Regions from separate parts of the Paenibacillus phoenicis genome, predicted to be linked through region 2. Evidence: riboswitches for the same ligand, from Rfam matches in the RefSeq annotation. Region 2 holds a riboswitch; the other holds the start of a gene.
What was found. A riboswitch is a leader RNA that binds a small molecule or an ion and turns the genes downstream of it on or off. The one in region 2 is predicted to bind FMN.
Positions count from the first base shown of each region.

Region 1: another riboswitch for FMN. It lies ahead of U9M73_RS00650 (DMT family transporter); the one in region 2 lies ahead of ribD (bifunctional diaminohydroxyphosphoribosylaminopyrimidine deaminase/5-amino-6-(5-phosphoribosylamino)uracil reductase RibD).

Region 1 is NZ_JAYERP010000001.1:156,878-160,008, forward strand. It holds gene U9M73_RS00640 (MetQ/NlpA family ABC transporter substrate-binding protein) at 1-148, shown strand, start outside; gene U9M73_RS00645 (glycoside hydrolase family 18 protein) at 259-1,545, shown strand; FMN riboswitch at 1,652-1,808, shown strand; gene U9M73_RS00650 (DMT family transporter) at 1,943-2,959, shown strand; gene U9M73_RS00655 (diguanylate cyclase) at 3,100-3,131, shown strand, end outside.
Region 2 is NZ_JAYERP010000001.1:1,694,414-1,697,544, forward strand. It holds gene ribE (riboflavin synthase) at 142-816, opposite strand; gene ribD (bifunctional diaminohydroxyphosphoribosylaminopyrimidine deaminase/5-amino-6-(5-phosphoribosylamino)uracil reductase RibD) at 816-1,937, opposite strand; FMN riboswitch at 2,230-2,392, opposite strand; gene tlp (small acid-soluble spore protein Tlp) at 2,581-2,808, shown strand; gene U9M73_RS08030 (peptidylprolyl isomerase) at 2,876-3,131, opposite strand, start outside.

The DNA of each region.
Region 1 (3,131 bases), 1.5 Mb from region 2:
CGAATCGGCATTTGCAATCACTTTGGTGGCTCGTGAGGACAACCGTGATTCCGAGCCGATTCAGAAGCTGGCAAAGGCGATTTCCAGTCCGGAGGTCAAGAAGTTTCTCGAGGACAATTACGACGAGATTGCGATTCCGGCGTTCTAATTCAGTGTCCTGACACGAAATCTCGACACGGCGCCTTGCTGATCGGAATAGGTCAAACTTCCCTCTTCATAGGATGATGTTAGCATGATCCATATGGAGGAGGGGAGTCGATGCAGGTTCATATCGTCCAGCCAGGCCAAACGACGTATAGTATCGCACAAGCCTATGGCGTACCTTATGAGGATATCGTTGAAGCCAATGAATTGCCGAATCCGGAACAGCTCGTGGTTGGACAAACCTTGGTCATCCCGATTGTCGGCAGCTATTATTGGGTTCGGCCTGGGGACAGCTTATGGTCGATCGCCCAGCGATTTGGATTAAGTTATCAAGAGTTAGCCCGCGTTAACGCCATTAGCGTAGAGCGCCCCCTTTCGATCGGGTTTCGGCTGTACATTCCGCCGCGGCCGCGAAGAAGCGCTGAATTTAACGCTTATGTAGAACCGCGCGGCGGAACGGTTTCTCCGGCGCTGGAGGAAAGTGCGCGGGAAGCAGCGCAGCACCTGACATACCTGGCTCCGTTTAGCTTCCTAGCGCAACGGGACGGATCGCTTCGAGAGCCTCCGCTAAATCAATTTCCGGAAATTGCCCGGGCGAACCGGGTCGTGCTGATGATGGTGATCACGAATCAGGAGAATGATCAGTTCAGCGACGAGCTTGGCCGGATCTTACTCAACGATATCCCGATTCAAGATCGTTTTTTGGACAACATCGTCACGACAGCAAACAAATACGGATTTCGCGACATCCACTTTGATTTCGAGTATTTGCGGCCCGAGGACCGGGAGGCATACAACGCTTTTTTGCGTAAAGCCAAAGCGCGGTTCGCGGAGCAGGGCTGGCTGATGTCGACGGCTTTGGCGCCCAAGACCAGTGCCGGTCAGCAAGGCAAATGGTATGAAGGACATGATTACCGGGCCCACGGTGAAATTGCCGATTTTGTCGTGATCATGACCTATGAATGGGGCTACAGCGGTGGACCGGCCCAGGCGGTGTCGCCTATTGGTCCAGTCCGCCGGGTTCTTGAATATGCGCTGACGGAAATGCCAGGCTCCAAAATCATGATGGGGCAAAACTTATATGGGTACGACTGGACGTTGCCATTTGTGCCGGGAAGCACCGCACGGGCGATTAGTCCGCAGCAGGCGATCCAAATTGCCGCGCGGCATGGAGTCGCCATTCAATACAGCGAGCGGGATCAGGCACCGTTCTTCCATTATTGGGATGCGGAAGGAAGGGAACATGAAGTCTGGTTCGAGGACGCCCGCTCGATCCAAGCCAAGTTTAACCTGATCAAGGAGCTGGGGCTGCGCGGGATGAGTTATTGGAAGCTGGGTTTAAGTTTTCCGCAAAATTGGCTGCTGCTCGAAGACAATTTCGAGGTGGTCAAGCGGGGATAAAGATGAATTGTTGGGACATGATCAGGCTTTGTGATTTTTGCAACAGAGTCGCTTGACAGCCTGCGTTATGATAGAAACAACTTAAGTAATCCAAAATTAAATGAATAGAGATCTTCGGGGTAGGGTGAAATTCCCGACCGGCGGTGAGGTTTCGGCAAGAGGGAACCGCAGCCCGCGACTCGCAGATGGCCTTCACGGCCCGAAGCGACTGACTTGGTGAGAATCCAAGGCCGACGGTAAAGTCCGGATGGGAGGAGATCAATGAAGCTGAAGTTTGAATCAGGGACCTGCCATGGTCGCCTGCCAAGCTTATTTGGTCAGCCCCCGCAAAGCCTTTAGGAAGGTCGATGCGGGGGTTTTCTACGTAGACCCTCTATTCAAGAAGGGGACAGACACCATGGAGAAAGTCAAAGTAAGCAGTGGTATCCAAATTTCTGCTGGATTGAATGCAGGGGCACTTACGGGCGCATCCGGTCAGATTCAGCACTCGCCCAGAACGGCTCAAGCACGCAAATCGCGCAGCGGTTTCTGGCTTGTCGTGTTGGGTGCAGCATTGTGGGGCGTAGACCCGTTGTTTCGGGTGATCCTGCTGAAGTCGCTGACCTCGGCGCAAATCGTATTGATTGAGCATCTGATTATCGCGCTTTTTGCCATACCGGTCTTATGGAAAAACCGCACCGAGCTTAAAGGGCTTGGTTGGCGTCAAGGGGGCGCGCTGCTATTTATTTCGTGGGGCGGTTCGGCCATCGCCACGATTCTGTTTACGTTGGCCTTGTCAAGCGGTGACCTGAATGCAGTCCTGCTGCTGCAAAAAATGCAGCCGCTGTTTGCCATCCTGCTGGCCGGATTGCTGCTTAAAGAGAAGCTGCCGCGCCACTTTTTCGGATATCTGCTTATCGCGTTGCTTGGAACGTATTTGCTGACCTTCGGGTTTACGATGCCGATTGGGCATTGGAGCGATTTTGTGCAGATCGGCAGCCTGTTGTCGCTAGGCGCTGCCGCATTGTGGGGCGGATCCACGGTGATGGGCCGGTTGATGGTAGGGACGATGAAATATGAGACGGTGACATCGTTGCGGTTTATTTTGGCACTGCCGCTGCTGCTGGCTATCACTTGGAATGAAGGGGCCGCCTGGAGCCTGCCGACCGGCACCTCGCAAATCGCCGCATTTTCCCTCAATATGCTTGGACAAGCGTTGTTGCCGGGGCTGCTAAGCCTGCTCGTCTATTATAAAGGGCTGACAACAACCAAAGCGTCGGTCGCCACTCTGGCGGAGCTGAGCTTCCCAATGGTTGGCGTTCTGATCAACTGGATTGCGTTCCAGCAGTTGATTACAGTAGCCCAGGCATGTGGATTCGTGCTGATTTGGGGCACGTTATTCCTGATCTCCCGTCAGGGAGATACCAACCAATAATCCAGCAAGTCGATGAAAAAGCGGGATTTCCTCCTGTCCCACAGGATGGAAATCCTCGCTTTTTTTTTCATTCTCCACACCCCTCTTTGGTAAAATTTGTTATGTGATAATAAAAAGTATCAAAAAAGGATGAAGATCATTTGGCGGGAGACGGTGGAAAGTTTCATGTTGG
Region 2 (3,131 bases):
CCCCTCCTTAAAGTAAATGTTGATCGTCTGATGTAACAGAACTCTGAGACGTTATTCCTCAACACATTGGGCGATTTGCACTGCTAACGGAACTAGGAGGTCTTATTTAGCGCAGAGCTCTCCGTTCCGTTAAAATCAAATTTAAACGAACCCGTTCGCAGCCAGAAACGGGAGGTTGATTCCCGATTCGCCGCCGCTCGCTTCTTCCGTATCCTGACCGCCTCTGCCGTACTTGAGGAGATGATCCACGTATTTTCCAAGCACATCGCATTCCAGATTCACCGTATCTCCCGCCCGCTTGAAGGCGAGCACCGTCTCGGCTAACGTATGCGGGATGATGGATACCGTAAACGTCCCGCCTTCCGCTTCGACCACCGTTAAGCTGATCCCGTCTACAGCGATGGAGCCTTTAGGAATAATGTATTTGAATAAGGAAGGCTTACTTGGACGAATTTCAAACACGACCGCATTCTGATCCTGGCTCGTTCCGACAATGGTGCCGACTCCGTCGACATGTCCCTGTACGATATGTCCGCCGAACCGTCCATTCGCCGCCATGGCCCGCTCCAGATTCACACGGCTGCCTGGTTTCAAATCCTTTAGATTCGTGTTGCGGAACGTCTGCGGCATCACGTCTACCGTAAAGGAGGAAGCGTCAAACGAGGTGGCTGTCAAGCAGACTCCGTTCACCGAAATGCTGTCACCTAGCTTGATGCCTTCCGTCACAACCTTCGCCGAAATGTTCAGAATCATCGCTTCCCCTTTGCGGCTGATCGATTTCATCGTGCCGATTTCTTCCACAAGTCCTGTAAACATTAGTGATCTCCCTCCTTCACCTGCGCCCAGACCGGTACTCCCCGGATGCACACATTATCCCCGATTTGTTCGACTTCCATGTCGCGCAAGGTCACCGCATCCCGCATTAGATCATACCCGACAAAGCTAAAGCTCGAGGGCGCTTCAGCTCCTCCGATCAGCTTGGGAGCAAGGAAAAGCACGATCTCATCCACCAGCTGCTGCTCCAATAGCGAACCGTTTAGACGTCCGCCTCCTTCTACGAGTACAGAAGAAATCCCTCGCTGTCCGAGTTGAACGAGCGCGTTCCGTAGATCAACCTGCGGACCGCTGCCGCAGCGGAGAACTTCCGCCCCAAGGTGGATGAGGCGTGCTGCCTTGTCTGGATCAGCCTGTTCCGTCGTCACAATCCATGTGGGAGCTTGCCCATCCCGAAGGACTTGTGCCGTCTCTGGAATGCGGAGCGTCGAATCCGCGATGATGCGAATGGGCGACAATCCCGGAACGGATAACCGGGTAGTCAGCTGCGGATCATCCGCGAGGATCGTCGAGGCGCCTACCATAATGGCCTGATGGCGATGCCGCATCGTATGGACGATTTCTCTTGCTCCCTCGTTGGAGATCCACTTGCTGTCCCCCGTCCGGCTCGCCAGCTTCCCATCCAGCGTGCTGGCGGATTTGATCGTCACATACGGCATGCCGGTCGTGATGAACTTAATAAAGCGACGATTCAGCTTCAAAGCCCGTTCACGCAGCACACCAACTTCCACCTCAATCCCGGCGGCGCGAAGCAGCTCAATGCCTTTGCCGGCGACCAGCGGATTTGGATCTTCGCAGGCAACTACGACGCGCTGCACCTTCTCGTGAATCAAGCGCTCTGCGCAAGGCGGCGTTAACCCGTGATGGCTGCAGGGCTCCAAGGTGACATAAACGGTGCTGCCTTCTGCCTGGGAACCGGCCATGTTCAGGGCATGCACCTCGGCATGCGGAGTTCCCCGCTTCAAGTGCGTACCCAGCCCAACCAATGCCCCGTCCTTCACGACAACGGCACCAACGACCGGATTGGTCCCGGTTTGTCCCTGCGCGCGCTCCGCCATGTCCAGCGCTAGAGCCATGTAATATTCGTCGTCAATCACCTTCATCCGCGGTCCTCCTTACACCAATCCGTGAAGCGAAGAATACAAAAACAACCCTGCCGCAATCCGGCAGGGTTGAAATGAGAGTGGTTTTACGCATATCAAAAAGAGCACCTTCGTCTCCTCCCTGTCGCCACGACACAATCTGAGATCGTACAAGACGACAAATGGACCAAAACGAAAGCTTGGCAACGTCAAGACTCTTCACCATCGTATATATGTGAAAAATAGAACTTGATCGTTTGAAGCTCTTTAGGTATGAACACCTTCGCAAATAAAATAACGTACGTGCTCTCGCGTTTTCCTTCTCCCATCCAGACTATACTGTCGGTCCCGGAATCTCACCGGCTCAGCCGCATGCTTACGTAAGCGCTGCGGGTCACGGACTTGTGCTTCATCGAACGAGCGTCCAATGAGCCATCACCGTCGGTAGGGAATTTCACCCTGCCCCGAAGGATTGCCAAATATTAAATTTGCATGACTGCAAGACGAATGTTAGCACTAATTTTGCAAAAAATCAAGCACACCTGTCACAACGCCAGCGAACCTCCACCTAGCGGGTACTTGCAGATGTGCATAAAAACCGGCCTAAAGAGCTAACCTTAAGAACGATATCGTATGACAAATTCAATTCTCAGGAGGAATGAACGTGGCAAAACCGGATAATCGCTCCGACAATGTGGAAAAGCTGCAACGGAGCATCCAAAACACGATTAAGAATTTCCGTGAAGGACAAGATTACCTCAGCGAACATGCTGACGAAATCTCCCCTCAGGAGAAGAAGCAAATCGAGGAGAAGAACGAGAAACGACTGCACGCTATCGAAGGCTTACGCGAAGAGATCAAAGACGAAGCCGCTCACCAAAGAAAATCTTAATTCAATGAAAAGGGGCTCCGCGCCAAGACTAACTTGGATTTGCGGGGCCCTCTTACTTACTGGCTGATTAAGCTTCGTCCCAAACGGTAACTTCCTTCATTTTATCCCCAGGACGAATTTGGTCCACGTATTCCATACCCGAAATCACTTTACCGAAAACGGTATGCACTCCGTTCAAATGCGGCTGCGGCTCATAGACGATAAAGAACTGGCTGCCGCCGGTATCCTTGCCGGCATGGGCCATCGACAATACCCCGCGCTCATGCTTGGTCACGTTGGTATCTGTTTCGCATTTGATGGTGTAACCTGGGCCGCCTGTACCG